DNA from 3 places in the Alteromonas sp. S005 genome. Region 3 is predicted to be linked to each of the others. Evidence: predicted binding sites of a transcription regulator. Region 3 holds the regulator's gene; each other region holds the start of a gene.
What was found. Region 3 encodes sigma-54, which starts transcription at its own class of promoters, with help from an activator protein. Its sites were predicted from a motif close to GTTGGCACGNNNNTNGNNT; they were not measured.
Positions count from the first base shown of each region.

Region 1 (10,827 bases), on a different contig from region 3:
CTGTAAGCGGGCCGCATGCGTCAATACTAATAACGGCAGAGACTTTATCTGGGAAAAGAGCGGCGAATAAGCTAGCAAGGATTCCCCCAAGTGAATGTCCCAGTAAAATAACCTCTTCCCAATTTTGGGACTCAATTAAGGCGTACAAGTCTTGCAGGTAATCTGCTTGGTTGTAATGCGCTCCATGCACGCGATGAGATGAACGACCATGGCCTGCAAGATCGATTGCAATAAAGCGGTGGGTTTGTAGATAAGGCGCGAGCAATCTCAAGCTTTCTGCGTTATCCAAATACCCGTGTAAACCAATCACAACCTTACCAACACCTTGATTGTCTAGCGCTGCTAAGTGTATTGCCCCAATGTTAAATTCTGTTTCAATCATAACACTCCATGCAGGCAAATAGTTGCCGCCTCCCTTATTCCTTTATTCCGCCAAAAAACATAAAGCGGCAAAAATATGCCGCTTTATAAATAACCACTATTTATGTTAATGCCTTTGCACGGACTGCGCAGCAGACGTCTTCTTTGCTTTGCTAACACCTGTTTTCCGAGATGGCATTTTGGCCTTACTAGGCGCGTTTTGATAACGGATAACTCGGGTTCGATTAAAGTGTGGAAACATCCACGGCCCGTTAAAACCATAAAATGGCGAGTACCACCCTGTGTGGTAGTTAAAGAAATAAGTGTTTACATCGTAAACCTCTTGTTTTCTCCACATATGGTAGTCATCTGCGATAATCGTTGGATAGATGTAAGGTTGCTCGCCCACCATACCCGCAGTTGGCACAGTAATACTGCCTAAAAATGTTGCAGAACGTCCTTCTTCAAAAACAATAGGGTCAACGAACCCGTCTATTTGAACTTTGAAACGACCCGATGTTTCGCCGTTAGTGGAAGGTTTACCGTAGTGGTTCAAAGGGAAGTGAGCAAGTTCGATAAGAGTCTTGTTAGGCTTATTTTCGACACCTACAATCATCCCCCCCCAACGCGCTTTTTGACCTTGCGCATTAGCACCGGAAGTGACCGCTTTAGAGTAGCTGACTAACTGTGTGCCCTCTGGTACATCAATACTGTCTGGAACTATGGTACAGCCAGTAAACAACATGACCGTAAGTAAAACTAAATAACGAGACATTAAAGCGCTCCTGTGAACCCTAGAAAAAATGTTGCGCTTGTATGGATTACAAATAAAACAGCAAGTGTTCCAAATGAAGTCCACGTGCGATACACATCTAAAAACTCTTATATACCTTTACGTATCTCTTTAAGTTACAAAGAAAAACCGCACTCCAGCAACCAAACATTAGCATTATTACGAAACGACAGCCACTGTCGTTCAACTAATCTAACGCATAAATAAGAAGGCGTATCTGTAATACACACACTTTAGAGCAGATATACTAGGTTTTGTTCAAGCCTGTTTGCGAAATTTAACAATTTGTTAGAATTAATGTACAAGGCAAAAAGCAGCAGCTTGCAAAAGATTATGCGTAGATATCTACACCGAACATTGATTGGATAGATTCACGTTGCTGTTGTTTTTCAAAGCTGGTGTAAGAGGCTATCGCATTTTGAGAATAAGTATTGCCATCCTCGCGGATAAATTGCTGGTAGGCCTTGGCGTTATCCGTACCCTGTTCATCGGGTGCAACAACGATCGCCTTTACCGACGATTCACTCTGCCCCTTGCTTTGCTGTTCGGGGTCTTTGTTGATCTTTGCGACTCGTCCTTGCGAAGGTTCAGAGGACGGTAGTGCAAAATTATTATTGATAATCATACGAGGTTAGATACGCAAAAAGCGTACCAGATAAGAGCAAACCACAGTATTTCGTTTGCTTTAACAAGGCACGCCTTTTAGTACTACTACTCTCTTCCCGGTAACTTTTTCCACGTTACTTTATCGCGTAAATAAACAGGCTCCACATTCACAGCTTCAGACACTTCACCTTTGCCATAGGCATCTTGTGCAAGCTTTAACATGAATTTCGCGTTTGGGAGGGTAACGTCACACGTTGATTCCCCAATTACTTCAGACTTCCATTTCGTAAGCTCATCATAAGCAGACCAGCCTGTTCCAACGGCAATCACAGCCGCGCTGCTATTTTCTCGCAGGGCGTTTAGCTGCTCAATAGCTACCTCCGGCGGACAAACTTGCTCTTCAATAGTGAGTAAAACACCTTCTTTTGTCTGCTTATAAACAGCAAAATACACTTCATTCATGCGTGCATCCGATGCAACAGCGATCATCGCTTCTCGGTTTTCGTCTTTACTCGCCAATTCAAACGCCATAGCTTCAAGCGTACTTACACCGGCGACCTTTAGCCCAGTTCCTAGCGCAAGCCCTTGGATCATACCCGTCGCTATGCGAACACCAGTAAAGCTTCCGGGGCCTCGACCGAAAGCCAATAAATCTAAGTCGCCCAGCGAAACCTCAGCTTCCTTTAACACTTCATCAACCATGGGTAGAAGACGCTGACTATGCTGCTGAGGGCATATTTCAAAACGCGTAATCACAGTGTCTTTGAATTGAAGCGCTACCGAACAAGCTTCGGTTGCGGTGTCTATAGCTAAAATATTCATGTTTTTCTCTTATTTCATATCAACTGAAAAAAGCGTTAGAGAATGAGCTCTCTTCAACTGCATTTTCAGTGCTTTAACTTAGGCTTCATCAATGCCGGCTAAAAATGTTTCTACTTCATCCAAACTTCTTGTTCGCTTCATATCTGGCAAACTACCGACGAAGGTTTTGGCGTATGGTTTTGTCACCAACCGGTTATCACAGATGACAAGAACGCCTTTATCAGTCGGGTCTCGAATGAGTCGTCCAGCGCCCTGCTTTAACGTAATAACAGCTTGGGGAATTTGAATAACACCAAACGGGTTTGCTCCCCGCTTTTTTACATCTTCCATACGCGCTTGAAGCAGCGGGTCATCAGGTGACGCAAAAGGCAGCTTATCAATCATCACGCAAACCAAGTCGTTGCCGCGCACGTCTACCCCTTCCCAAAACGCGCCTGTGCCCATCAATACCGCTTTTTCATCGGCAAGGTAGGCATCAAGAAGAGCCTGTTTGGTTGTTGTTCCCTGCACTAACAACGGGTTGTCTATTTCACCTTCTAGCTTCTGCGCAATTTCCTTGAGCATAGCGTGACTAGTAAACAGCAAGAAACATCTGCCGCGACTCGCTTTAATTAGCCGTTTGGCTGTTTCTAGCAAAGTTTCGCGCATAGCGAAGCTGTTTGGTTCTGGTAAATAGCGAGGCACGCACAACATAGCCTGTTCAGGATAATTAAACGGGCTATCCAATCCTAACGTTTCTGCGTCTTCTAAGCCCATGCGGCGCTGAAAGTGATCAAAACCGCCGTTTACCATTAAGGTTGCCGAGGTAAAAATCCACCCGCGCGGCGGCGATGATACGAAACGTCTGAATTTAGCGGCAATCGATAAGGGCGTTAAATGCATAATGAGGTGGCGCTGAGTAGTTTCATACCACAAACTTACATTTTCTTGCTTATTGTCGCTTAACGCATCTAACTGCTCTCTTGCAGCCACAACACGTTCGTACATGTTGTCTAAATCTTTGTCACGGCCAATGTGTAACTTACACACTTCATGCAGTACACCCAGTGCTTCGGCTAATTTGCCCACCTGCATACGCACGTCGTCACGGTCTAGCGCCTCGGCCCAGTTGCCGCGTTCGGCCGTATCCGGGAACAATAAGCGTAGATCAGAGGCAATCATTCTGCATTTGTCAGCTGCTTTATCTAGCTGCCCAGCATCTTTTAACACTGTTCTGAACAGCAGCGTGATATCTTTCGCAATGTCGTGAATTTGTCTTGTCGAAAGTGACTCGCCAAAGTAATCGCTCGCAATATCGGGAATTTGATGAGCCTCATCAAATATAATCGCGTCAGCTTCTGGGATAAGTTCGCCAAACCCTGTGTCTTTCAGTGCCATATCAGCAAAGAAAAGGTGGTGGTTTACCACAATGATATCAGCATCCAGCGCCTTTCTGCGTGCTTTAACCAAGTAACAATCTTCATAATCTGGGCAATCGCGACCCAAACAATTATCCACTGTAGAGGTAACCAGCGGTAAAACGCGGGCATCTTCGGGAAGGGTTTTTAGCTCACCCATATCACCTGTTTTGGTGGTACTAGACCAACGTTTCACTTCTGAAAGCTGGCCCAATACCTCTTTTTCAACCAGCGTAGAGTTGCCGCTGTGCTGCGCTACACGGTGTAGACAAAGATAGTTTGAACGGCCTTTTAACAGTGCAGTTTTTCGCTTGCTGCCTAAGGCCTTTTTTACCAGCGGTAAGTCGCGGTGAAATAACTGCTCTTGTAAGTTTTTAGTTCCTGTGGAAACAATGGCTTTTCCGTCGCTCAACAATGCAGGAGCGAGGTAAGCGAAAGTCTTTCCCGTTCCTGTACCCGCCTCTACTATTAAACTACCTGTGGTATCAATAGCGCGCTTAACCGCCTTTGCCATTTCAGTTTGAGCTTCGCGAGGTACAAACCCCTTGATAGCACCAGCAAGGAGGCCATCTGAAGAGAATACGTTATTTATTGTGGGCATGGTTTCAGCGCTGTCGTTACTTTTCTACTTTAGGCCGCGCATTATGCCAAAAAGCCTTTAGAATGCCCATCAAAGGTTTACACTTTAGCGTCGGTCTAGCCCACTCTTTTAAATCCTGAACTACCAAGATATCAAAAAATTTCCCATCTTCACTATTCGCTTCCTGACGCTTTAAGAGTCAAAAATTGTTAAATTTTTGATGAAAAGAATTTGTCTTCTAGAACAAAAAAATTAGCTTTTTAATAGTAAAACTTAGGCGCAATATCCCGCTCGTAAATATTTACACAACTATTTAACGAGGTAATTATGAAAGGTTTACGCTTTATAGGTTTAGGCTTGGTAGGTTTAAGCGCAATGGCGTTTTCTGTAATTGCAGCTGCATCGGAAGAGGCACCTGCAGAACTAGTAGTGGAATTAACCCAGTTCTGTAAAGAAATCGCTGAAGAAGAAGGTACAAAAGGCGAGTCGGAAGACGTATTCGTATTAGAGTGCGTAAACGATGAGCTAGAAGCTGAAGGTTATAAGAAGCTTAAATCTTTAAACTAGTCTAACAAGCTAGTTTGCTGATTCGCGTGAACAAAATGAATAAACGTGCCTCGCCAGAAATGGCGGGGCTTTTTTTACTTTTCTTTTTTTACTTTTCTTTTTTGGGGCGTGGTTTAGGGCTCTGGTCTTAGAAAAACTTTTCGCTGTTTAGAGTCTTAGACGGCGACTTATACCATAGCTGCTCAATGTGAAAGTTAGCGCTCAAAAAATGCGTCAACCAAATCGGCGAGTGATTCTTCTAACTCCTCTTCAAAAGCGTCGATATCAATGCCGAAACTGTCCATATACTTGGCCGTATTGTCACGGGAAAGTACGGCATTTTTTATCTGAAACTCAAGCTCAGGCAGTGTTTTGTCATAGCGGGGCTTAATGGTCCATCGCAAACAATGACCATGGTTGTCTTTTAGCTTTTTCTTGGCGAATACACAGAATTCCTCGACGTAGTCAGCACCTTGCGGCCCAAGACACCCCGGTTCTATGCGGTACATCACCAGCAGCTTTTTATATAGCGGAAGTCGCTTATCCATCACATCTTCAATTAGTTTAAAGACTTGATTATCGGAAAATTTGGAGAATTTTGCCAGCCACGCTAAGGGTGAATACGAGAAATGTCATATTCACCCCATATCATTACTCTGCTAACTCAGGATCTTTGATGAATAAAATATCCATGATAATTGCTGGGTCCCACTCGCGCATCTCTGCTTCGCATTTTAGTCGAATTTCATCTAACTCACTGATCGTTGCAAACGAGAATGCATCATCCACAATAATATGGACTAGCAGATAAACATCTCTACCCCGCTTACTAATTCGCACCTCCACATGCTCATACGGTACGTCAGCTAACGTTTTTTTGAATTTTTTCTCGATTACCGCCGAGATAGCTTCAGGCGGCGCTTTGTTAATCACTTCATTAAGGCTTTCACGCAGAATCTTAAAAGGCACCGGCAACATTGCCGAACCAAGAATAATCAATAAAACAGGATCTACGTACGGCGACAGCGTTCTATATTCCGTTAACTCTAACGCGTAGGCCAATATAAAAGCGAACAAGATGGATGCACTTAGCACACCGTCTATCATCCAGGTGTGGGAATCCACTTTTACTAAGTCGGACAGTAAATGCTTACCTTTGACACGCATGTAAAGAGAGATACTAAAACAGCCCACCGTTGCCACTCCACCGTAAACCATACCAATACCATACTCAGCAGCGTGACCACCTGCTAATAAACTCTGAACAGAGCTCGCGACGGCATACACACACGTGGCAATGATAATAAGCGACTTAAACATGTTTAGCGTAGGCTCTATTGCCGTGTAACCAAAGTGGAACCGGTCATCATCTGGACGTTGAACTAAGCTAGCTACTTTGAGCGTTAGCATTGACATAACAAAAGCAATTAACGAATAAGCGGCGTCAAATAAAATAGCGCCAGAGCTGGTTAAAATGGCAAAACCAAGCGCAATAACGACAAACGCGCCGGCAATATAAAAAGAAAGCGTTAATAGACGCTTTTCTTCAAGGTGATGGAAGCCAATGTCCATGAAAGTCACATCGAAATTAAGGTGCGCGGATTCTACTCCGATATTTTAAAAAAAATAGTGCTTTGAACAAAAATATTGCTATTTTTTTAATCAATTCAGTGGTGCACAGCGCCTATATAATTGCGACTTAAGGCACTGCGTTTTTAATCAGAGGTGAAGCAACCAATTTTTACTTACAACGACACGCTGAGCTTGTGCGACTTTCGTTAAAAATATTGGGTAACTTTTGCATAACATTCTATATTTCTCACAATTCAGTGTAATGCCCGCCAACTCCAAAAAAAAATAAAACTTTGATTTAATTAAAATTTAATGGGATGGCATATGCTGTGAATGATCCTTTGTGAATTCTCTCCTCCGTTTTTAAGCAGTATGGAGGCCGAAAAACCAAGGAGTAAGATATGAAAAAGTTAACTATTGCTACACTAATTAGTGCCGCTCTATCTGCAGGCGCATTCGCTGGCGACGACATGGAGAAAATCGATACAACCTTTGTTGATTTAGACAACGATGATAACGGCTACATCTCACGAGAAGAGGCAGACGACGATGAAATTTATGAGCACTTCTCTAAAATTGATACTAATTCAGACATGCAGCTTTCAGCTAAAGAGTTTAATACTCATGTTATGAAGCACCCTCAACATTTTGATGATGAAGTTTTATCTACCATAAAGTCGATGAAAGAAAGCATGGGCGTAAACGGTACGATAGAAACGAAAGTTAAAGTTGATACCGATGTAGATGAAGTAGTTGCCGCAACGAAAGATAAAAGGCTAACTCACGAGCTAAGAGCTGAAACGGAGCTCTTAGCCAATGAGAATCTAAAAGAGACAACTGTCGAACGAGTGGCGAAAGATACTGTCGTTCACGATAAGACTGTTATCGCAGATGAAGCGGTAATTGCACGCAGTAAATTCGAGATGATGGATGCGAACAACGATGGTGAGCTTACTAAAGCTGAAGCATCAAGAAGTGGCGTCACACGCAACTTTGATAAGATGGATTTAAATGATGATGAATTGATTACACGCACGGAATTTAAGCGTTATCAACGTACATCTGAAGGAAATTTAGACGATAACTCGGAAGAGTAATGACTAAGTAATATAAGGGCCGCAAATGCGGCTCTTTTTCTACGATTACGAATGCTATGTACACATGCCTTCGATGTTGTACACGGCAAGGACTTTCCTTAACAGTTCATCACTTTATCGAAGAGGGATTTTTATGTTAGCTTCCACAGGAGTCAAAGGCTTACTTGCGTATCAAGCATTGCGAAAAATGAACAAGCCAAGTGCTAATACAACGCAAAATAACGAGAGTTTTGTAACATCTAGCACTTTGAGCAACGCAACAACGCCTCCATCTGTCGTCGCCATTACGGGTTCTGCTTACGCGCTATCTAAGATGACGCATGCACCAAAGGTGCAGCGTTTTCTTTTAAAGTCGACGTTATCAGCTTCAGTAGCGGGATTACTTAACGCTGGGCTTAAACGTTTGATTGGACGAAAGCGCCCAAGAGCAGAGATCGGCCCTGAGATAAAAGGCCCTGCTTTAAAAGATAAGTTTAATTCTATGCCTTCAGGGCACGCTTCAGCAGTAGCTGCAGTTGCTGGCTCAATACCTCGTAGTTCTGGACCTTTACTATTAGCGTCAGCGGCAGGTTTAGCTGCTACAGCAGTTATTGGAAAGTCGAGGACTAAGCGCGATGCACACCACTTGTCCGATGTTTTGGTGGGAAGTTTTTTGGGCTTTGGCGTTGCCTACGCCGTGTCTAAACTCGAAAAGCCCGTTGAAGATAAAGTTGAAGGGCTGAAGCAAAATTCTGACTTGCCGAATAGATTCAAATAATACTAATCACTGAAATACAAGTTAAGGTGTGTCCCCTCACTTTTTTAGGGGGAACACACTTACATTATGCGGATTACTTTGGCATCTAACTTTCGGGTGTGAAGTTTATCACTTCCACGATTTCACTGTTACCACTCAAGCGTGCGAGATCGATAAGATAACCTTTTTCTAGCTTATCCAAAGTGTGTCCTTCAAGTCGCGCTTTTACCTCTTCTACATCACCATTGGCAATGGAAGTCTTAAGCGCAGCATGATTATTTAACGAGCGGTCTTCGTTTTTTTTAGCTGAATCATTCGCAGTCATAGTTCATCCTTAATTTTCACTTAGTAAAAAAATATTGCGCTTTTTACCTTTTGTAGTTAGAGATGACACTAAACGATCACACGGTTAAGCAATCCATATCTCGAACTGCCAAGGCGCGAGTCTACACACTGAGTCAGCGCCAAAGGTCTTAGCTTCGTCTCGCTCCCAATGCGTATATGCACCTTTAAACAATGGTTCTTCAAACGTTACATCAAGCTGCTCGTTTGAGAAGTTAATCACGACTAATACTTTTTCGTTTTCACTACAACGTACAAAACTAAAAACCTTTTCCATCTGAGAGTTTGGCACCTGAATCATTCTTGCCCCGTATTCTCCATTTCCGAGCACGGCTTTGGATTTTTTAAGAGCAATTAGCTTGCGATACAAGTTGCCTATTTCATGTTCTTGCCAGTGTATAGGGTCGCGCTCAAAAAACGCTAAACGCTTGGTTTCCCCAGCTTCTTGCCCGTTGTGAATGAGCGGCATGCCTTCACCTATTACCGATAAAGCAATGCAGGCTTCAAGCGCATCACCAAATTGTTCACTCTGAGTGCCGTCCCAAGCATTTTTGTCATGATTACTCACAAAGGTCATTCTGTAAGCCGAGTGAGGCCAGCTGCGTTCGTTCCACGAATAATACTTGCGCAACCTATCCAGTGAACACTTTCCATGAGCGAGTTCATGTAGCGTCTCGTTCCAGCTCCATGCGTATGTCATATTGAATGCATTTTCGTGAAGATCTCGATTCTCCCATTCAGCCAACATGAAAACTGGCCTGATTGCGCTTAGCGTTTGCACTGCTTGCTGCCAAAAATCGTTGGGGACATACCCCGCTACATCACAGCGAAACCCATCAATATCGAATTTTTCAATCCAATAGCAGAGCGCGTTAATCATGTATTTGCGAAGACCTATTTGTTCGTAATCGAACTCAATAATATCGCTCCAGTCCCACCAGGGAGACGGGCGAAAATCTCCTTTGTAGTCTTTGGCGTACCACTCGGGGTGCTGCTCAACCAAAGGGTTATCCCACGCACTGTGATTTGGCACCCAGTCTATGATGACTTTAAGCGAAAGTCTGTGCGCTTCTTCCACCAGTGCTTTGAAGTCTTCTTCGCTACCAAATTCTGGGTTAATGGCCAGATAATCTTTTACTGCGTAAGGACTTCCAAGCTCTCCCTTTCTATTTTTTTCGCCAATAGGATGTACAGGCATAAGCCAAACAATATCAGCGCCAAGTGATTTAATGTGGGATAACCCCTTTCTCACTCCTTCAAAATTGCCTTCCTCTGAGAACTGACGGGTATTGACCTGATAAATAACCGCGTGAGATGACCATTTAGGCTGAAGCACCTTGTATCGCTTTTGGGAAGCAAGATTGATATCCATATTACCTTTCCTTATCGAGATAAGCGTTTAGATGAATCTAAATCGTGTGCGTTACCTTTAGGCTTTAATTTGTAGTGAGCTGGGCTATTTGCTGTTGCAAGCTCATGACTTTAAAAAATAGGTAAACTTGTAACACCTAAAATAAGTACCCAAAGGCCGAAAAAAAGTTTTAAACGTTGAACAGAAAAGGCCAAAACTACATATTTTGCGATCATTCCACCGACAACTGCACCTGCCCCCGCAAACAAAACAACTTGCCATACCACAGACGGATTTATAAAGGCGTGATACGGCAGCGCTGACCAGACAGTAAACGCGGATAAAATAACCGCTACAGCGATAGACATGGTGACATTAAACCCACGAATAATCAGATAAACCGCCACTAACTCCCCCACTCCCACCGAAAGCCAGGCCGTAATAATGCCGCCTAGAAAGCCGATAAAGGGCAGAATCACTAGGTCCTTTGTTTGCAGGTCCTTTTTAAAGTGAGTGCGCTTCATTAACGGGATAGAAGCAAAAATTGCAATCGCTAAAAAAACGGAAAAACTTCCAAAAGCAATATGGAGGTTATTAGTACCACCCCACAAATGCTCTAACAACG
Region 1 is NZ_JAZETN010000007.1:44,515-55,341, reverse strand. It holds gene V7R55_RS10280 (alpha/beta fold hydrolase) at 1-382, opposite strand, end outside; gene V7R55_RS10275 (Slp family lipoprotein) at 488-1,135, opposite strand; gene V7R55_RS10270 (hypothetical protein) at 1,485-1,778, opposite strand; gene tsaB (tRNA (adenosine(37)-N6)-threonylcarbamoyltransferase complex dimerization subunit type 1 TsaB) at 1,865-2,581, opposite strand; gene V7R55_RS10260 (ATP-dependent DNA helicase) at 2,660-4,579, opposite strand; gene V7R55_RS10255 (hypothetical protein) at 4,886-5,125, shown strand; gene V7R55_RS10250 (hypothetical protein) at 5,320-5,652, opposite strand; gene V7R55_RS10245 (cation diffusion facilitator family transporter) at 5,756-6,676, opposite strand; gene V7R55_RS10240 (EF-hand domain-containing protein) at 7,078-7,773, shown strand; gene V7R55_RS10235 (phosphatase PAP2 family protein) at 7,907-8,530, shown strand; gene V7R55_RS10230 (hypothetical protein) at 8,616-8,834, opposite strand; gene V7R55_RS10225 (alpha-amylase family glycosyl hydrolase) at 8,919-10,223, opposite strand; gene V7R55_RS10220 (sulfite exporter TauE/SafE family protein) at 10,334-10,827, opposite strand, start outside.
Region 1: the regulator sigma-54 is predicted to act here: its motif matches at 6,993-7,011, upstream of V7R55_RS10240 (EF-hand domain-containing protein).

Region 2 (10,827 bases), on a different contig from region 3:
GTTCTACCATGGCTCCATTTGGAATTCTGCCCACGGTAGGTGTATTGACGACAATTCTCGAGCCGTCGCCGCCCTGTGCGCCAAACCCGCTCACAACTAAGCTTCCTTGCGCTACTGCATAAACTTCTCCATCTACACCCCGAAGGAAGGTCTGCAGCAGGGTCCCACCTTGGAGACTCGACGCTTCGCCTACCGAAGACACCGTGATATCTATGGTCTGACCCGGCTTGGCAAAAGCTGGAAGTTCTGCGTGGACTGCAACCGCCGCTACGTTTCTGATTTTTGGCTTAGTGTTAGCATCAAGGCTAATACCAAAATTACGCAACATGGTTCTAAAACTCTGCTCGGTGAAAGGGCTCTGCTCCCCTGTCCCGGGTAAACCGACTACTAATCCATAACCAACTAATTGGTTGCTTCGCACGCCCTGTATACTCGCTAAATCTTTGATACGCTGCGCCGCTGCTTGAGAAGATAAAAGCAATGAGAAAACGGCTAGTACTACAGTAAATAAACGCATGTTCATTCTCCTACCTTAAACCTAAAGAGGCCACCAAGCTGAATCAAAGAATTTGGTCAACCAGCCTTTTTCTTGGGCGCGAGCAAAACTGCCTGTCCCCGAATATTGAATGCGTGCGTTGGCCACTTTTGTGGAAACAATTTCATTTTCCGGGCTAATGTCGGCAGGGCGAATAATGCCGGTGAGACGAATATATTCATCACCTTGGTTCAGGGTAAGCCACTTTTCACCGCGGATAACCAGATTATTATTCGGAAGCACATCTACAACGGTTACAGAAATAGCACCATTTAAGCTGTTGCTTTGATTGGCCGTTGCGTCACCAGAGAAATCTCGAGATGAACTTATTCCAAGTTGAACTGACTCCCCACCAATATTTATTGCTTGCCCAGCAAGCCCAGTAATAGGGTTTAGATTAACGTTCGAATCTTTTGCTGTACTAGTGTCAGCTGACTTACTCGCCTGGGTATTCTCGCTTAGGGTAACGGTAATAATATCCCCTACTCGTCTGGCAGTTACGTCAGAATATAGGTTATTAGCCAACCGTGAACGAAATAGAGAACCATCTTCCACTACCGTTTCACGCGGGTAATCTGGCACAACTGGCGCAAACGACGGGTCGTTAGCCTGAACAGGTGGCTCGTTTGTACTGGCGCAGCCGCCAAGTAGAAATAGTGCAACAGATAAACCTAAAATACGCATGACGCTACCTATTAAAGTTGCTGGATAACTTGACCAAGCATTTGGTCAACTGACGATATGACTTTCGAGTTCATTTCGTACAAACGCTGACTTTCAATAAGGTTTACCAACTCTTCGGTCACGTTTACATTTGACGTTTCAAGGGTTCCTTGAGAGATATAACCTAAACCTTGAAGCCCAGGGATACCTTGAATAGGTGCACCGCTTGACGCCGTCTCAACAAAAAGGTTCTGCCCCGTTGGCTGAAGACCAGTTGGATTCACAAAGTCAGAGATATTCAATTGACCTAAAACCTGTGGCTCTGCTTGTCCACGAATGCTTACGCTTATTTCACCATCTTGCGAAATAGTGATTTGCTGCGCATCTTCAGGGATAGCAACTTCAGGCTGAAGCAAGAAGCCAGCACCAGACGTCACAATTTGCCCTTGGTCATTAAGTGAAAACTGACCATTTCGTGAATATGCGATAGTGCCGTCGGGCTGAAGAATTTCGAAATAGCCTCGCCCTTGTATCGACATATCTAGCGCATTTTCAGTGGTGAGCAAGTTGCCTTGCGTATGTGCTTTTTGCGTAGCGACCACTTTTGAACCTGAACCGAGCATTAGTCCAGAAGGCAATTCAGTATCAGCAGACGAGCGACCACCTGGTTGATTAATGTTTTGGTAAAGTAAATCTTCGAAAACTGCGCGGTCTTTTTTGAACCCTACGGTTGATGCGTTTGCAAGGTTGTTAGACACAACCGCTACATCGGTTTGTGCGGCGTCTAGACCGGTTTTACTAATCCACAGTGCTGGATGCATGTTAACCTCCGACGTTGCCCAACGGGCAACGGTATTTAAAATTCATTTACAGAATACGTAGTAGCTGATTACCGCGAGTATCAAGCTCTTCTGCTTGTTTCATCACTTTTACTTGAAGTTCGTAATGACGCTGAAGACTGATCATGTCTACCATCTCTTCAACAGCATTGACGTTAGAACCTTCAAGCATGCCAGACGCCACTTTCACGTTAGCGTTAGCCGGCGCAACCGAACCATCTTCCATTCTAAATAAGCCGTCAGTGCCCCGCTCCATATCTGCATAGTTTGGAGAAACTAACTTAAGACGTCCGACTTCCTCGATAACATTGGCTGGAGCACCTAGCTGCCTCATAGACAAAGTGCCATCAGCGGCAATGTTAAGATTATCTAAAGGTACTGGAAGAAAAATTGGCCCGTTGTCACCGAGCACCACACGGTCGTGAATGTCTGTCAAAATTCCGTCGTCGCCTAATTTGAAGTTGCCGTCACGAGAATAGGCTTCTTGTCCATTTTGATCTTGTACCGCAAACCAGCCATCGCCTTGGATTGCCACGTCTAAATCGCGGTCCGTTTTAATCATTGGGCCTGACTCATAGTTATTAGACGGACTTTCAGTCATAGAGAACACGCGGGTTGGCAAACCTTCGCCGTAAGCGGGCATCGATCTCGCTTGCTCTAATTGAGCTCTAAACCCGGTAGTCTGCGCGTTAGCTAAGTTATTGGCTCTAACCCCAGTGCCTAATAGGTCTTGGGATGCGCCACTTGCTGCAATGTAGAGAAGTTTGTCCATGACTGACTTTTGACTCTGATTAAACCTTAGACAAGATTTAGCAAAGGCAATGCCAATGTGTGGATTTTTAACTCAGGTAGAAAATATGGTGTGTATTAAATTGATATTTAAAGGAAAATAATAGAGCCGCTGTTCTGCGGCTCTTTAAAAGATCGGCAATAGTGGGGACTTGGACGCCAACGTATTGCCGCTTTAATATTCTAAAAACGGCCCTTTATTTTAACTATCGAATGTTCAGAATAGTCTGGTTCAATGAGTTGTTAACCTCAAGGGCTCTAGAGTTAGCCTGGAAGTTACGCTGAGCTATAATCATATCGATAAGCTCGGTTGTCAGGTTAACGTTCGCTTGCTCAAGGGCAGAAGAATTAATTTCACCAAATGTACCGGTTGTAGCTTCACCTGCTAGTGCCTCACCCGAAAGAATACTTTCTTTCCACTGTGTGCTGCTCTCTTGTGTCAGGCCTTGCTCATTAGAAAAGCGAACAAGCGCCACACGAACAATCGGCTCAGAGGTTCCGTTAGAGAAGGTCGCGCGAACCAAGCCATCAGGGCCAATATCAATACCCGTGAGTCGTCCTACCGGCAAACCATCTTGTTCTAGTGACGTCACCTCAAACGCTGAAGCAAACTGCGTTGGTTCGTTTGGCGTAGCGTTATTTACATCGAGGTTGAAATCAATGCTTATCTGCTGCGTAGGGTCCGAGCCATTTGCGAGGATACCCGCGCCTAGTGCTTCAGTTTGCATTTTGAAATCTAGCGTTGGTAAGCCATCTGGCGTTTCCATACCAGAGAAATCACCACCTTGAGAGAAGATGAGTTTAGATGCAGTTACCGCATTACCTGTATTACCGCCAACCGAGTTAACTGCTGTTGCCGGGTCAGTGTCAGCACCAGTAGAGTCTGTCATATCAACAAGGGTATCGTCGATTGCTGTAGCAACGTACCATTCGTTATCAACGCCAGGCGCACCATCTTTAATGAAATAATAGGTCATAACATGACTATCACCTAGTGAATCATAAACGGTAACCGATGTTGCCGCGTTGTAAGTCAACGGATCTTCAGGGTTGAAGTCTTGTGGGTCTAATCCAACATCACCGGCTGGGAGGTTCATACGGATATCGACTTCAGAAGTTTGCTGCGGTGAGCCAGAAGAATCAGGAATGCGAACAGGTTCAGTGGTACTTAGCGCAACTGATGCACTCGTTCCATCGGCATTGACTGGAAAACCGAGAAGGTTGTCGCCATTACTGTTTACAACAAAGTTGTCACTATCAAGTTTAAATTGACCAGCACGTGTGAATGAAAAGTCACGTGACGTAATTTCAGGTACCGTCGCAAAGAAACCATTACCAGTAATCGCGAGATCAAGCGACGTGTTAGTAAACTGCAGGCTACCTTGAGAAAATTGCTGCGCAACTTCCTGAGTTAGTACACCGTCACCTACTTTTGTTTTACCACCCGCCAAAAGAGATGCAGCATAAACATCACCAAATTCAGCACGTGATTCTTTAAAGCCAACCGTATTTACGTTTGCGATGTTGTTGGCGGTTACATCCAAATCTTTTTGTGCGGCCGATACGCCACTCAGTGCAATATTAAAAGACATTATTGATTCTCCTACTAACTGCCGATTTGAATGACGTCATCAAGATTGATACTGACATCACCATCCAAATTCAAAATTACGCCCTGACCACTACCGGCCAAGCTGACACTTCCAACATGACGATTAACGGCAGTGTTAAGCTGAACACCTTCGCCGTTTAGTTCGCCAGTGGCACTGATAACATATTCACCGGGTGCCATCTGGTTGCCATGTTTATCTTTGCCATCCCACTCAAACTCAATGTTGCCGGCACTTTGTGTTCCTGCATCAATGGTTTTGATGACCTCACCGAACTGGTTCTCAATGCTAATAGTCATATTTTGAACCGTTTTCTCGTTTACTATGACGCCAGAGAGCCCTTCACCTTCGTTCGCCATGTAACCGACATTACCTTGAACTAGCACGTTTTGACCGATAAGACTCGATGCTTGCAATGCTTGATTCGAAGTCATTGAAGCCGCGAATGATTCGAATTTTTCGTTTAGCTGGGAGATGCCGTCTGCCATCGTAAATGACGTCATCTGCGCCACCATCTGATCGTTATCCACCGGGGCCGTAGGATCCTGATTAGCAAGCTGTTCAGTCAACATTGAAAAGAAATCTTCTTGCGTTAACTGCTGCTCGGTACCATCGGCAACTTTGACAGTTTCTTCCTTCCAGTACAGATCCGTATTTAAGCCGGTGTTGTTTATGGTGTTCACTGATTAATCCTCACATTATTCAAGCGGCAAATTACTGCCCTTGACCTAACTGCAGTACGCGGCGGAAGATTCGCTTAGTGGTATCCGCTACCTGTACGTTTGTTTCATACGCTTTAGACGCTGACATCATATTTGCCATTTCTTCTACAATGTTGACATTAGGTTTATAGATATAGCCTTCTTCGTCCGCCATTGGGTTATTAGGGGCATATTCAACTTGGAGCGGTGCGTCGCTCTCCACTATTCCTTTAACCTGAACACCTGTACCCTTTGACTGATCGCGCATAGCATCTTGCAACGCCGTTGCAAAAACAGGGTGACGAGCTCGATAGGTTTCGTCATAGCTACTACTTACCGAGTTTGCATTAGCAATATTACTCGCAGTGGTATTAAGACGGACATTTTCGGCCTCCATACCTGTACTCGAAATTTGCATTACATTAAATAAACTCATGACTATTGACCTCCTGAGCTAAGTGCTTTTTTCATGCCCTTAATTTTTCCATTCAAAAACTCAAGGCTTGCTTGGTAGCGCAATCCATTGTCTAAAAATCGGTTTCTTTCCGCCTGAACTTCTACCGTGTTACCGTCACCCGTGTCTGGCTGGGTTGGAACGCGATACTGCATGTCAAAATTTGCCGCTACAGACGAAGGGTTGCCGCCTAAGTGGCGCTCATTTGTCCGCACTAATCCCGAAGTGGCATGATTTGTTGCGCCGCCGGATGATTCTCTCATCGCTGACTGCATGGCTTTATTGAAATCAATATCTCTTGCTTTATATCCAGGCGTATTCGCGTTAGCTAAATTCCCTGAAATAACCTCCATACGCTCTGTGCGTATCTTGAGCGCAGACTCGTGAAAGCCCACCAGCTTATCTAGGTTAATAGCCATAACATGACCTCTGACATACATTAAAAAACTTTTGTGTCGACAAGCTAAACGGAAAGTTACAAATTAGCGTTTTGCCGTTTTACTGTCGTTTGCAGAAATAGTTAGCAAGGCAGATGCCATAATGGGATTTTGACGGGAAGAAGAGGCGCTAACGATCCGGATTGATATATAAAATGCTTTATATATCAATCCGATAAATTAGGTTATTTTTTTTGATAGTAAAGACCGGGGTGACACTTCACCATACTGTAAATATCACTCGCAGCACTTATAGACTCTGACGCGCCAAGAAATAACACGCCATTGGACTGCAGCTGTCCGGCAATTTGTTGCAGGATCCGTTGCTTAACTTCTGCTGAAAAGTAGATCAATACATTACGGCAAAACACGATATCAAAGCGACCAAGCGCGGCATAACTTGTAAGCAAATTCAGACTTCTAAAGCTCACCATTCGGCGGACTTCAGGTTTTACCTGCATTAGACCTTCTTCGTTTTGTTGGAAAAACGCTTGTCTTCGCTGTGGAGATAAACCTCTGGCAAGAGACAACTCGTCGTAAATGCCAGCTTCGCACTTTTGCAGCATCTCAGAAGACAAATCAGTAGCGACAATTTCAACGCCCGCCCTAAGAGCCCCCGGACGTTGTCGCTGAAATTCAAGCACAGACATTGCGATGGAGTAAGGTTCTTGCCCTGATGAGCATGCAGCACTCCAAATGCGAATCTTCTGATTTTTGGTTGATAAGGATGGCAATAAATCCTTTAAAAGAAGGTCAAAAGGATAGTTATCGCGAAACCATAAAGTTTCATTCGTTGTCATTGCGTCTATAACGCTTTGAAGCAAGTTTCTATCAAGACCACGTACGACAACATCAATCAGTTCGTCTGCAGACTCGTACTTGTGTTTATAAAGCAACGAAGCCAAACGGCTGCGGACGAGATATTGCTTATTCTCCCCCAATACTATGCCGCATTGCTTTTCAAGAAACTCTCTAAACTTAAGATAGCTCGCAGGCGAAACGTCTTTATTAGCCAATCCTTTTCTGCTCCGTTATTCGCACTCGGTCATCAGCCACTTCTGTACAGCTGTCGCTAATTCGTCTGGGTGGAACTTCGCAATAAAGTCGTCTGCCCCCACCTTTTGCACCATGGCCTGATTAAACACCCCACTTAATGAAGTGTGTAGGACGACGTGAAGTTTTTGAAGCTCAGGAATATTTTTAATTTCTGCAGTAAGGGTATAACCGTCCATTTCCGGCATTTCAATATCCGAGACGAGTACACCAACGCGGTTTGTCACATCACCGTACTCTTCGGCAATTTCTTTAAGTCGATTGAGTGCTTCAAGGCCATTTTTAGCCAGCTCAATTTCTAGGCCTAGCGATGTAAGCGCCTTTTTCACCTGATTTCTCGCTACTGCCGAGTCATCAGCAATGAAGATAATTTTGTTTTCTTGCCCTTCTGTCGTTAGTCCTTCAGCGACATCAGCACTAACTTCGGCATTAAGCGGAGAGATCTCGTTGAGAATTTTCTCTACGTCTAATATTTCAATGAGTTCATTTTCCACCTCAGTGACTGCCGTCAAATAGCTGGCTCGCCCTGTACCCTGCGGCGGCGGCATGATGGCATCCCAGTTAGTGTTGATAATGCGCTCAACAGCACCAACCAAAAAGCCTTGGACAGAACGGTTGTATTCAGCAATGACGATAAACGCGTTAGAGAGGTCTTCAATTTTGCGACCACGTGTAGCCATGCTTAAATCGATAACCGAAATCGTTTGGCCTCGAATGTGTGCAACACCTCGTACCAATGGATTTAATTTTGGCATCGCAGTAAGCGGAGGGCACTGCAAAACCTCCCGTACTTTAAATACGTTGATACCAAATCGTTGACGGCCGTTCAGTCTAAACAGCAACAACTCTAAGCGATTCTGCCCAACAAGCTGCGTTCGCTGGTTTACCGAATCTAAAATACCCGACATAGGTCACCTCTAAGTAATACTGGGCATGATCATTGCCTCTTATGATAAGCATAGACAATATCACTAAATTTTTGCAGGTTAAACGACAGAAAAATGACGCCAAAGGTTTGTTCGAATTTCGATAGCGCTTCAACATCGTTAATTAAATCAGCACTGGTTGAAGCATATACGATGCACCCTTTGACTAAAATACTTTGGTAAAACCTGATTTTTACAAATGTAGATTTCACTAAGCATAGCCAATTAATCGTAAACTGAACACGAAAAGTCATGATGAAAAAGATAAACGAAAAAATGCGTATTAATTTATGTCGCTCGTTAGCCTGCTTAGTAGTCGGTTTGCTAAGTGCGCATTGCCATGCAGCAGCGACCAACCATGAGCAAGTTGAAGAAGGTGCCAAGAAGTACTTGATAAATCAACTTAACGATAATGCGCAAGATACTAACATTGATGTGGATATTGTGAAGATAGACGATCGGATAAATATCCCAGAATGTCCAACCGGTTTTCAATACAATGCGTCACAGGAGGCGTTGAGCCAATCCTACATATCGGTTCGAGTAAGCTGTAAAAATAACGAGTGGTATTTATTTACCAGCGGACAAGTAACACGAACAAAAGAAATTGTGGTGACTCAGGGCGCAATTAGTCCCGGTACAGTTTTAACTTCATCAAATTTAACCAAGGCAAAAGTTGACGTAAGACGACTACGCCACACAGCATTTACTGATTTAGAGTCATTAATTGGCGCTCGAATGAAGCGCCGCATTACAGATGGACAAGCAATACAGTCAAATATGCTATGCTTTGTGTGCAAAGGCGATAGAATAACGATTACCGCAGAGATTGCGGGAATGGAAGTTAAGACAGCTGGAATAGCACAGCAAGATGGTGTGGTTGGTGACAATATAAAAGTGATAAACGCCAGTAGTCAAAAGGCTATAATTGCTAGGGTCGCAAGCCCTGAAGAAGTCGTGATACACTTGTAAAAGTATGCGCTAAATATCTACTATTTTGTTCTCAATTTAGCTAAAGATATTTGCCAAATGGCCGATATTAATTACAGAGGCAAAAAAGTAGTGAGGACTGGATATGGCAATTAACAATATAAACAATGGGTTACCCAAAACACCCGTTGATAATGGGAAAGTTGCGCAGCAAAATCAGACGCAACAATCTCAACAACAAGCTTCAGCGCAATCGGCACAAACCGCACAAGCGCCAAGACAAGATTCTGTTTCTTTGACACAGTCTGCTCAGCAGCTAAATCAAGTTCAGAAGAAAGGAACTGAGGCGCCTGTTAATCAGGAAAAAGTAGATCGCTTAAAGAAAGCGATCCAAAGTGGTGATTACAAAGTCAATCCTGAAGTGCTTGCTAATAAAATAGCGAAACTAGAATCCGAGATTTTTGGGACTAAGTAATTCGACGCGAACAAATTAAGGTCTTTTCAACAGACACGGTTAATGAGATAAGTACAGTGACAGAACAAGCGAGCCAGTTAACTCAAGCATTATCACGTCAGGTGGAGCAAATGACTTCACTAGCGACGCTGCTTGAAAAAGAACTGCAGCTGATAAGTTCACGTGATGCAGAATCTTTAATGAATTTGTTGGATGAAAAAGCAGACCTTCTAACGTCCATACAAAATTTGGACGCCGAGATTGAAAATGCTATCAGCAGTGAAAATTCAATGTCGGAGGAAGACGAAGCGTTAATGACTGACGCTAAGAAGCTTCTCGAAGATTGCAAATATCGAACACAGGTCAATCAAAAAGCCGTTGAGCAAGGACAGCTGCGCCTCACACATTTGCGGAATTTGATGATGGAAGTTCGAGCAAAAGAGTCACTCACTTATGACAAAAACGGAAAGCCGAAAGGCGGAACCTTAGGTTCTGGAGTGAGTGCTTAGTTATCTACGTCGCCTTTTAACGTCGCGGTTTATTAAGCCCATCTGCTGTTAATTTCACTTTGTGACTACGCACCTTTATTTACTCCATGATGAGTTTGCTGGTCCCGCTTCTCTTTGGGTTTGTTTCTAGTAATACTTCACATCCTTCACTCGACGTGGCTTTGCAGTCGACAAGTAAATATCGTAAACCTGCTTCATATCCAGAGAAAGTTCGGTAACGTAGGTATCATCTCCCACAGGATACGTCTTAACTACCTCGGCACCTCTAATTACTCCCTCAACCGACGCGCGTAATGTTTCGCTGTCAACGATAAGACCCGATACAGACTGTCTACCTTCAATTTTTTGACCATATACCTGCTCGGTTAACTCACGGTATGCATCTAATTTTGACGCTTTCATTGCCATGATCAATTTCATACTGTCGGACTCGCCATTTTGCGATGAAATTGGCGCATAGCCTACCGCTTTTAAAACAGGATAAGTTTCAGGTTCAACGGTTTCCCATTCGACGTGTTTATCAATAATGCCGCAACTGCTCAATGATATTGCCAGGCTAAACATGGAAGACCGCAAGAGTAATTTTGAATTCTTTAGTCTGTTCAACCACATAACTTAAAACCTCTGTGTGCATCAATAGTGAGTTAGTGACGTCTAAATGTTGACCTTATTAACCTTTATAAGCTAGTCGCATTTAAACAAAGCGTTATGAACAAGATCTAACTCTATAAAGACGCTTTGCAGTCACCTATCTTGGTAATGGGGAAACAAGCAATAAATGCGCCCGTTTTCTCTTAAAGATAACTCCCCTCTTTAATTGGCACTTTTTTCGCATAGTTTCCACATAGGTGACGACATTATGTAAGCGCAATAGCTAAGCGACCACAGAGGTGCGACGTGCGACAAACAAGCAGAACAACGCTAATG
Region 2 is NZ_JAZETN010000002.1:239,893-250,719, reverse strand. It holds gene V7R55_RS03670 (flagellar basal body P-ring protein FlgI) at 1-517, opposite strand, end outside; gene flgH (flagellar basal body L-ring protein FlgH) at 539-1,219, opposite strand; gene flgG (flagellar basal-body rod protein FlgG) at 1,231-2,019, opposite strand; gene V7R55_RS03655 (flagellar basal body rod protein FlgF) at 2,066-2,809, opposite strand; gene flgE (flagellar hook protein FlgE) at 3,033-4,418, opposite strand; gene flgD (flagellar hook assembly protein FlgD) at 4,433-5,119, opposite strand; gene flgC (flagellar basal body rod protein FlgC) at 5,151-5,573, opposite strand; gene flgB (flagellar basal body rod protein FlgB) at 5,576-6,010, opposite strand; gene V7R55_RS03630 (CheR family methyltransferase) at 6,214-7,044, opposite strand; gene V7R55_RS03625 (chemotaxis protein CheV) at 7,060-7,989, opposite strand; gene flgA (flagellar basal body P-ring formation chaperone FlgA) at 8,260-8,979, shown strand; gene flgM (flagellar biosynthesis anti-sigma factor FlgM) at 9,083-9,412, shown strand; gene flgN (flagellar export chaperone FlgN) at 9,469-9,900, shown strand; gene V7R55_RS03605 (LPP20 family lipoprotein) at 10,027-10,464, opposite strand; gene V7R55_RS03600 (flagellar assembly protein T N-terminal domain-containing protein) at 10,798-10,827, shown strand, end outside.
Region 2: the regulator sigma-54 is predicted to act here: its motif matches at 2,848-2,866, upstream of V7R55_RS03655 (flagellar basal body rod protein FlgF).

Region 3 (10,827 bases):
GACGAAGGGGTCGATGAAGCTAACTACTATGAAGCCGGGGTAGATGATTATGTTTCTGGACCTTACGATGAACGGATGTTTTCAGCGCGAATTCGCTCTCACATGCGCAGAAGTATGCCGAATTTAGATGGTTCGAGAGTTGTTGATAGTGGCGACGAGCGCATTGAAATAGGCCCGCTTCAAGTAGACCAAAGGTATCACAGCGTGACAATAAACGGGCAAGTGCTAGCACTAACGGCACGAGAATTTACCTTGTTGAATTATTTCTGTCGCCACCCTAATCAGGTCTTTTCTCGCAATCAGCTACTTAGTGAGGTGTGGGGGTATAACCATGAAGGCTATGAACACACAGTAAACACCCATATCAACAGACTGCGCACTAAACTTGATAAAGTTAACAGTATTAAAAATGGTGGCCAGCTAGTACAAACCGTTTGGGGAGTAGGGTACAAGCTTAATATTCATGGTTATATCGCCAAAGCCCTTAGCGCTTAAGAAGCCCTTAGCGTTTAAAAAGCCCTTAGCGCACATGCAAAATGATGCAGACACAAATCACACCTTATTTAATTTTAGTAGAGCCAATATACTTAAATTAAAAACAGGGTCGCCGTGCCTAAGAAAGCAAAAATACCAACCACGTCAGTGATAGTGGTGAGTATAACGCTACCGGCAAGCGCAGGGTCTATTTTTAGACGCTTCATGATCATGGGGAGGGTTGCGCCCGCAAGTGCCGCCGCAATCATGTTTACCATCATAGCAAAGGCAATAATGACACCCAGCATGTAGTCCCGCTTCCAGAGGGCGATGACAGAGGCAATAAGCACCGCCCAAATAGCACCATTTAAAAAGCCAATAGAAATTTCTTTACTAATAAGCCAGCGCGAGTTACTGGCATTAACATGTCCGAGCGCCATACCGCGGATAACTAGCGTTAGGGTTTGGTTACCAGCAACGCCGCCCATGCTCGGTACTATGGTATTTAAGATAGCTAACACGGCAAGTTGACTTAACGTGGCTTCGAATAAATCACTTACCATCGCAGCCATTAGCGCAGTGACAAGGTTAACGGCCAGCCATACGGACCGACGTTTAGTACTTTGCATAACAGGTGCAAAGGTATCTTCATCATCATCGAGACCGGCCATACTCATCATAGAGTGCTCAGCGTCTTCACGAATGATATCAACTACATCATCAATGGTAATTCGTCCTACTAGACGATTGTTTTCATCAACTACCGGTGCCGAAAGCCAGTTGTAACGCTCAAATAGGCTAGCCACTTCATCGTCAGGCATGTGCACCGGTATGGCTTCCGATTCTTCGTCCATGACATCAGACACTTTTTCGTCGGTATCTGCGGTGAGTAGACGGGTGACAGGAACAATGCCAACAAGGTTATCGGTTCTATTTACCACATAAAAGGTATCTGTATTTTCCGGCAACTCACCTTTTAAACGAATGTAGCGCAGAACTACATCAATGGTAACGTCAGGACGCAAGGTAATGGTATCGGTGTTCATGATGAAACCAGCGGTTTCCTCACCATAAGACAGTGCTTGCTCTGCACGCACGCGATCTTGTGCATCCATTGAGTCGAGAATGTCTGCTAACACAGGTTCAGGAAGGCTGCTTAGCGTTTCTGCTAAGTCATCGGTATCCATCTCTTCAAGTGCGTCAACCACATTGGCGGGAAGCATCTTTGTTATAATACCGTTTCGAACATCGTCAGACAGTTCTTCTAAAATGTCACCGTGAAAATCGCTATCAATCAGCTCCCACAACTCATCGCGAGTCCTGCTAGGGCTAGATTCAAGAATATGGGCAACATCAGAGGGGGGAAGTTCAAGCAGAAGTTTACGTACAGAGACAAATTGACCGTTGATCAATGCAGCGTTAAGAGCGCGTAACTGTGTTTGTACGTATTTAGAAACAAGCGCTTCTGCCATAAGGCGTTATTCCTACTATGCTGAGATTGAAAATAGAAGCTGTGTAGCCTAAGTATGTGTAGAATATCGCAATTATATTAAGTCTGTCATGATAATTGCGTAGGTTCTACAAGAGAATTTTACTTAACAGTGCTAACTGTTGATTAATTCAGCAAAGGGAAGTTGACTTACCGCTATTCGTCTTCGTTAAATTTACCTTCAATCAGCTCTTCAATAGCTGCAAGTGCGTCGGCTGCGTCATCACCATCAACAATAACATCGACCTGTTCGCCCTGATGACTCTCCAACATCATTAAGCCTAAAACGCTGCTAGCGTCTGCTTCTTTATCACCTTTTTTCAAAATGATTTTGGCATCAAATTGATTAGCCAGCTGTACCAGTTGCGTGGCAGCTCTGGCGTGTAACCCCAATTTATTGACGATAGTAAGTGTTTTTTTGATAGTCATTATTGGTTGAGCTCTCTGTGACGAATTTGCACATCAGGGTGTATTTCGCCGAAGGTTTTTGACAAGGTTTGGGCAATATAGACAGAGCGGTGTTGGCCGCCAGTGCAGCCGATAGCCACAGTCACATAGCTTCTATTGTTGCGTTCTAAATGGGGAAGCCATGTGGTCATTAAATTTTGAATTTGCCAAATAAACTTGGTCACTACGGGTTGTGAGCCTAAAAACACCTCAACGGGGGCATCTAATCCAGTGAGGTGTCTAAGGTCCGTTTCCCAATGAGGGTTTGGTAGAAAGCGCGCATCAAAAACATAATCGGCATCTTTGGGTATGCCATGTTTAAAGCCAAATGACTCAAACACCAGTACAAGGCGAGAGCTCTTTTTACCTAGGATACGTTCTCGGATCAGCTCTGCGAGTTGGTGTATTGTTAGCTTGTCTGTATCTAAGTACAAATCAGCGCGCTCAGTAATAGGAGCGAGCAGCGCAGACTCTGCTCTAATAGCTTCTGAGAGAGACTTATTTAGCTTGGCTAAAGGGTGAAGACGGCGCGTTTCGCTAAACCGCTTAACCAGTACATCATCGCTTGCGTCGATGTACACTATAGTCATAGACCAAGAAGAAGGCAGGTAGTCTAGAATCTCTACCAAATCATCAGGATTTTTGGGTAAGTTTCTTACGTCAATACTTACCGCAACTTGATCGTATTCATCAACAACAGTATGGGTAAGGGTAGGAAGCAAATTAACTGGGATATTATCAACACAGTAATAACCTAAGTCTTCTAATGCGCGAAGTGCGACAGACTTACCAGACCCTGAACGACCACTGATTATGATCAGCTTCACCTAAACTCTCCCTTATATTCTGGTTTCATCACATACGCGTTGTTGATTTAAGCGCCTGCCTATAATGTTTAAGCGCTTATTGTCTAACTTAATGCAGAAATAATTTCGTCGCTGTTTGTTGCACGTCGTATTGTTTTAATGGTTTCTTTGTCGCTTAGCTTGCCAGCAACGGTAGCTAATGTTTGAAGGTGTCCTTCGGTTTGCTCTTCGGGAACGAGAAGTGCAAAAAAAATATCTACAGGCTTTTCATCTAGGGCATCGAAGTTGATAGCAGGCGTGCTGGTTACAACAATTGCTATCACCTTATCAAGGCCAGCCAGGCGACCGTGAGGCAGTGCTATGCCGTTTCCAATACCCGTACTACCCATACGTTCTCGAGCCATCAAGCTATTTAGAACCGTTGCCTGGTCGATGTTATCGTTATGCTTGGCAGCGATATCAGCGATGATCTCAAGAATTCGCTTTTTACTATTACACTGAACCGCACACTCGGTGCGGTCCAGACTTACGATGGCTTGTATATCCATGCTTAATTAACTACTAATGTTTTTTCAGTTTTTCCTTATGCTTGATTACCTGCCGGTCGAGTTTATCAACCATGCTGTCAATCGCCGCATACATGTCGGTATTTTCTGAGGATGCGAATACTTCAGCGCCACTTAAATGAACAGTCGCTTCAGCTTTTTGATTTAATTTTTCAACGTTCAGGATGACATGCACATTAGAAATGTGATCAAAGTGACGTTCAAGTTTGCTGAACTTCGTATCGACATAATTACGCAAAGAGTCGGTGATTTCGACATGATGACCAGTAAGGTTGATTTGCATATTTCGTCTTCCTTATATTATTAAGCCCGGTTAGATAAGGCTTTTGCGTTGGTTCGACGGCGGGATCGATAACGATTCCCGGTATTTTGCTATTGTTCGCCGAGCGACTTTTATGCCTTGCTCGGCCAACAACGAAGCAATCTTGCTATCACTTAGCGGCTTGCTAGGATTTTCCGCAGCCACTAACTTCTTGATCAATGCACGAATCGCTGTGGATGAACATTCACCACCTGACTCGGTTGCAACGTGGCTTGAAAAGAAATACTTCAACTCGAAGATACCACGGGGCGTATGCATGTATTTTTGCGTTGTCACACGTGAAATAGTGGATTCGTGCATATCTACCATTTCTGCGACATCATTTAGCACCATTGGTTTCATCATTTCCGGGCCGTGCTCAAAAAAGCCCATTTGTTGCTGCACAATGCAATTTGCAACCTTCATCAAGGTATCGTTACGAGATTCAAGGCTCTTTATGAACCACTTAGCCTCTTGCATGTGCGAGCGGATGAATTGTGAATCGCTACTGTTCTTAGCACGGCGACTCATCGCAGCATACTGTTGGTTTACGCTTAGTTTAGGCAGGCTGTCAGGGTTCAGTTCAACCACCCAACGGCCATTTTTCTTAGTTACTGAAACATCAGGTATGACATACTCAGGCTCTTTAGTAACTAAAGCACTACCTGGACGAGGATTCAAGGTTTGAAGTAAACGCATTGCTTCGCGTAGCTGATCCTCTTTCAATCGGCTCTTACGCATAAGCGTGCGGTAGTCTTTACTGCTCAGTAAGTCCGAATATTCCTCGATAAGCTGCTTTGCTTCAGTGAGCCAAGGGGTGTCGTCCGAGAACTGGCGCAATTGCACCATAAGACATTCCTGAGGGTTACGGGAACCCGAACCAATGGGGTCGAACATCTGAATGCGCTTAAGCACACATTCGATTTCGTCCATCTCGATAGGCTCTTCTAAGTCATCGTCATTAACCGCTTCTAAGATATCGTCAAGGGTTACGGTTAGATAACCCGACTCGTCAATTGAGTCGATAATAGCTGTGGCAATAGCGCGGTCAGTATCTGAAAAATGAGTCAGGCGCATTTGCCAAAGCAAATGCTCTTGGATGTCTTCGGTAGTTTCACCTTGGAAGATTTGTTCGTCATCATTAGACGGGCCAGGCGCAGGCGCAGAAGAGGCGGAGTAGTACTCGTCCCAGGTGCTGTCGATAGGCAGCTCATCGGGAAGGTCGTTCTTCTCCAGTGCATCTCCTGCTTCTAGCGTGTCGCTTGATGCAGAAGCTGTCGCTTCAGCAGCGCTATCGTCACTATCGACATTGTTCTTTTCTACTTGTGGCTCGTCGCTACCTTCTTCCACTTCTAAAAGCGGATTAGAGTCGAGCGCTTCTTGAATCTCTTGCTGGAGATCAAGCGTAGAAAGCTGCAGCAGCTTAATAGCCTGCTGCAGCTGAGGTGTCATGGTAAGTTGTTGGCTAAATTTTAGCTGTAAAGATGGTTTCATCTACGTCTTATTTAAATGCTCTAAATTAAATATACCAGAGCGAAACTGAAAAATGACAATTCGGTTACACTAACTATAGCCTGAATTGTTCGCCTAGGTATACGTCCCTTACTTTTTGATTACTTAAAACCTGTTCCGCAGTTCCTTGCGCAATAAGCTCGCCATGACTCACAATGTACGCTTTTTCGCAAACATCCAATGTTTCACGTACGTTATGGTCCGTGATAAGGATACCAATACCCCTATCTCGCAGATGCTGTATTATCTTCTTTATATCATTAACTGATATTGGATCAACACCGGCAAATGGTTCGTCTAACAAAATAAATTGTGGTTTTGCTGCCAGAGCGCGAGCAATCTCTACGCGACGCCGTTCTCCCCCTGACAAACTCATTCCCGTACTATTACGTATATGGTTGATATTAAATTCATCAAGTAGTGCGTCCGCTTCTTCTTCCTGCTGTTGTGAATTTAAATCTTTACGGGTTTGCAAAATGGCCATGATATTTTCATGTACCGTAAGCTTTCTAAAAATTGACGCTTCTTGCGGAAGGTAGCCTATACCGCGGCGTGCGCGCTCATGCATTGGCTGATGAGTAAGCTCACTATCATCAATTTCAATCTTGCCTTTGTCTAGGTTGACCAAGCCCACAATCATGTAAAAAGTGGTGGTCTTACCAGCACCATTTGGGCCAAGAAGACCGACAATTTGCCCAGTAGAAACTGAAAGACTCACATCGCGAACGACTTGTCGCGATTTATACGATTTAGCAAGGTTTTTAGCGCTCAAAGTTGCCATTGCTATTCATTGCCCTCGTTGTCTTTCTTAGACGACGTTTTACGAATAGTGTCAGGAGTAAACACTGTTGTTACTCGACCTTCACCATTTTCACCGGCGCCACCTGTTGCAAGCAATTGTTCAGTAATCATATCGAACGTAATTTTATCCCCTTGTACTTTACTAGAATCTTGCTGTAGTTCGGCATTACCCGCCAGAGAAATAGTGCGATTAACCACCTCATAGCGAATTTCATTAGCTTTGGCTGATACCGGTGTACCGTCTTCTAATGATTGAGAGTAGCTTGCTGGGTTCCCTCGGGCGATAAATATTTCTCGGCCGCTGCCATCAGTAGCAATAACTTCTACTTCATCCGCTTCAATGAGGAGTGAACCTTGAGTAATCAGCACGTCTTCCTTGTACAGAGCCGTTTTGTTTTTACCATCAATAAACTGGGTATTTGACCCTATTTTAATGGGCTGTGAAAAATCTTCTTCACTGGCTTGTACCGCACCGCTAGCGATGGCAAGTAGAAAGCTAGTTGCTAGGGGAATAAGTGGTTTGTACATGATCTAAAAGCTCGTATTCTTGTGTGCGTAAATTCGCGTTAAACCCATTGCTTAAAATAAGGTATTGCGTACCCAGTATCTCAACGGGTTGATCAGATGTCATTTGTTTCGTGTTTAAATTTATTTGGATGTATTCGGTGGATAAGCTTTTGACAAAATCATCGCTGGTTTTATTTTCAATAACAACGCTATCTTCAAGCTGAATTAACTCATTGTTATACAGCGTTCCTTCCTGCGCAGTCACAACCCAAGGTGATGTTGCACTCTCTGTATAAAGAGTATATTTAGGCTGCTGAAATAACACGAAACCCAATTGGTCGTAGTGTTCCATAGACTCTGCAAAGACTTTGTGATTTAACTCGCCGTCTTGGTTGTACAAGGTTGTAGTTAAGTTTTTTGCCTTATATGCAGGCTTAAGCGCATCATTTTGACTGCTACCTTGCGTCTCAGGCTGCTCTTCCATCCAAGTTGGGACATACATCAACAGCGCTAAGATAAATAGCGCCGATATGCTTAAACCCAAGCGATTGAAGCCAAATTGGCTCATACACTAGCTCCGAAAATATCGTTTGCCACGCCCTTAGCTTGCAAGATGGTATCCGATATTTCTCGGACTGCGCCAAAGCCACCCGGCAGTGTGGTGATCCAGTTCGCTTGTTTTGCAACGAAAGGATGAGCATCAGCGACTGCAATTTTTACCGCTACATGTTGGTACATACCAGTATCGGGCATGTCATCACCTACGGCGGCAACTTCTCTTTGGCTTAACCCAAGGCTTTTCATTAACCCGGCAAGCGCGTCTGCTTTGTTTTCCTCGCCTTGAATAATGTGCGCTACGTTTAGCGCCTTCATTCTATTTTCTACAATTGCTGAGCGTCGTCCTGTTATTACAGCGACATTAACGCCATTACTTACAAGCGCTTTTACGCCATATCCATCGCGGGTGTGAAAAGCTTTAAGCTCTTCTCCGTCATTACCTAAGTAAATACGGCCGTCTGAGAATACGCCATCCACGTCACATACTAGAAGCTTTATGTGCGCCAACTGCTCATAAAGTGCCTGTTCTAGATCAGTGTATAGAGTCGTCTTCATTTAGAGTACTCCCGCTTTCAAAAGCATGTGCATGTTGAAGGCTCCGACAGGGTTGCGCTTTTCATCGGTAACCATCAATGCGCTTATTTTATGGGTTTCCATTAGGTTTAGGGCTTCTACAGCTAGCTGATCTGCGGTGGTTGTTTTGCCGCCTTTGGTCATCACGTCTTCTACTGTTGCATTGTGCACATCTATACGAGCGTCGAGTATTCGGCGTAAATCACCATCAGTAAATACGCCCGTTAACGAACCATCTGAGTCGATGACCCCTGTCATGCCCAAGCCTTTTTTGGAAATTTCCAAAAGCGCTTCAGCGACAGATGAATGTAGATTCACCAACGGAATGTCGCTGCCGCTAAGCATAATATCGCTCACCTTTAGCAGCAGTTTTCTGCCTAAGCTACCGCCAGGGTGTGATAGTGCAAAATCGTCTGAGGTAAAGCCTTTTTGGTCGAGCAGTGCTACCGCAAGGGCATCACCCATAACCAGTGTGGCTGTTGTACTTGATGTAGGGGCAAGACCTAACGAACAGGCTTCTTTTTCAACGCTTATATCAAGTACTACATCTGCGTGTTGACCCAACGAGCTATCGGCACTATTGGTCATTGCTACCACTTTAATGCCTAAGCGCTTAACAACGGGCAGCAGGTTAACTAATTCATTGGTTTCACCAGAATTAGAAATGGCTAATAGCACATCTCCTTTACTCAGCATGCCTAAATCGCCGTGGTTAGCCTCGCCGGGATGCATGAAAAAGGCCGGTGTCCCGGTACTCGCAAGGGTAGCGGCAATTTTATTGCCAATATGGCCAGATTTTCCCATACCGCTTACAACCACTTTGCCTTCGCATGAGAAAAGAATGTTACATGCGTTGATAAAGTGCTCGTTTAAGCGCTCTGCAAGATTGGCAATAGCCTGCGTTTCAATGTCGATAACACGCTTTGCCGATTCGATATAGTGCATCTGAGTTTGTGTATTCATGATTATCCGAACAGCCAGAATTGGTAGCCGATAAAGCAAGCTAGAAGTATAAATCCATTTGTTCTTGATATTGTACGCTTTCCAATTAAATCGAAACTGAACAAGAACAACAGCAAGGTTAAACCAAGCATAACGTACATATCTCGGTTATAAACGTCAGGGTCTAGCAGGCCTGGGGCAATTAACCCCGGCATACCGAGTACGGCTAGCAGGTTGAAAATGTTAGAGCCAATAATATTGCCGAGCGCTAGATCATCTTCACCTTTAAGCACACCAGCCACGCTAGCCGCTAATTCAGGAAGGCTTGTGCCAAACGCAATAATAGTCAACCCAATAACTAAGTCTGAGATACCCATGTATCTGGCAATTTCTACTGCCGAGTTGACAAGAAAGTGGGCACTTAATGGTAATACGATAAGGCCAACACCAATCCAGATAAGCGCTGAGGTGTTAGAAACGCCTTTAGGGATTTCATCTGCGGTCTCAGCAACTAGGGGGTCTTCTTTGTCTACTTGAAGTGATAACCAAGCCATCATTGCCAAAACAAAAATGAATAGGCCTAGTAAAATTATCCCTTCGTAAGATTTCAGTTCGCCATCGAACATAAAGCCAATAGCAATTAACGAGATGATGAGAAGCGCTGGAAGTTCACGTTTAAGCGTTGTTGACGAAACAAGCAAAGGCTTTACTAGAGCGGTTACACCCAACACCAGCGCAATGTTGGTTATATTTGAACCGAGTGCGTTACCCACGGCTGTATTCATATTGCCATTGGCAGAGGCAATAGCAGATACCACAATCTCAGGTGCCGATGAGCCCATAGCGACAATCGTAAGCCCGATCATCATAGGAGAGATGCCAATGTTTTTTGCTAGCGCTGAAGCGCCATAAACAAAACGGTCCGCACTCCAACTTAAGACAATCAGCCCAACCAGAAAAATGACAATGTTTAAAAGCACAACAACCTGTAATAGTTAGTATTTCGATAGATTGTCGCAAAAAGAGTGCCATTTGCCTATGCTCGCATTGCTTTATTTTCATAAAAAGAGACCGATTGCCGTAAATTTCCGCCCATCAAACCCGTTACAGCAGTTCGAAGGTATTTCTGGTAAGCGTTCAGTTTCAGTTAATAACTAGGGCAATAGGATGGGAACTGGAACTACATGTAAGAGCTAGCTAAGGCACTGACATCACTTCAGCGTGAGATAACGTTCGTCTTAGCGCGGGATACAAATACCAGGCCACGTAGATAATTGCCCACTCAGAAGGCGCTGGCAGGTTTCCTAGCAAAGCGTGGGAATGTAGGAATGGCTGTTCCCTTTCAAATTCCCAGAATGAAGCTAGGGAGCTTGCCAGACCTTCCCGAAGGGCGAGTTTAAAATGTCCGTACTCTTTGTTGTGTCACCTTGATGTAGAACCACTATACCTGCGGTAACACGCCGCGATTACGAACCTTTTAACTCTCGCTGAGTGGGTAATTATCTATGCGGTCTGGTATACAATTCGTCTTAATCGAACATAACTTGTAACTTTTTGACTTTGGCGAGTGTCTTGAAAAAGCGTACAATGGCTCCAAATAACACGGCCCAGAGGTTGTGTCTGCTGGACAAGCCAGCCTGTAAGCATAAAAAACTACACTGCAGAGTAAACTTTTTTGAATTTGTTGGCTCTTAAAAGTAAACTGTTCAGTAAACTTTATGGGTTATGTGTGCGAAGGCATAGAAATTGAATATGCATATCGCTCATATACTTTAAATATTTTCTAAGTAGATTGATAGCGGCGTTCAAAACCAACTCAATCCAGCGTCAGGGGTCGACATTTAAGTAACT
Region 3 is NZ_JAZETN010000005.1:16,311-27,137, reverse strand. It holds gene V7R55_RS08140 (response regulator transcription factor) at 1-495, shown strand, start outside; gene mgtE (magnesium transporter) at 588-1,946, opposite strand; gene V7R55_RS08130 (HPr family phosphocarrier protein) at 2,120-2,392, opposite strand; gene rapZ (RNase adapter RapZ) at 2,392-3,237, opposite strand; gene ptsN (PTS IIA-like nitrogen regulatory protein PtsN) at 3,321-3,764, opposite strand; gene hpf (ribosome hibernation promoting factor) at 3,778-4,065, opposite strand; gene V7R55_RS08110 (RNA polymerase factor sigma-54) at 4,096-5,577, opposite strand; gene lptB (LPS export ABC transporter ATP-binding protein) at 5,651-6,376, opposite strand; gene lptA (lipopolysaccharide transport periplasmic protein LptA) at 6,379-6,924, opposite strand; gene lptC (LPS export ABC transporter periplasmic protein LptC) at 6,893-7,471, opposite strand; gene kdsC (3-deoxy-manno-octulosonate-8-phosphatase KdsC) at 7,468-8,016, opposite strand; gene V7R55_RS08085 (KpsF/GutQ family sugar-phosphate isomerase) at 8,017-8,997, opposite strand; gene V7R55_RS08080 (calcium/sodium antiporter) at 9,000-9,956, opposite strand.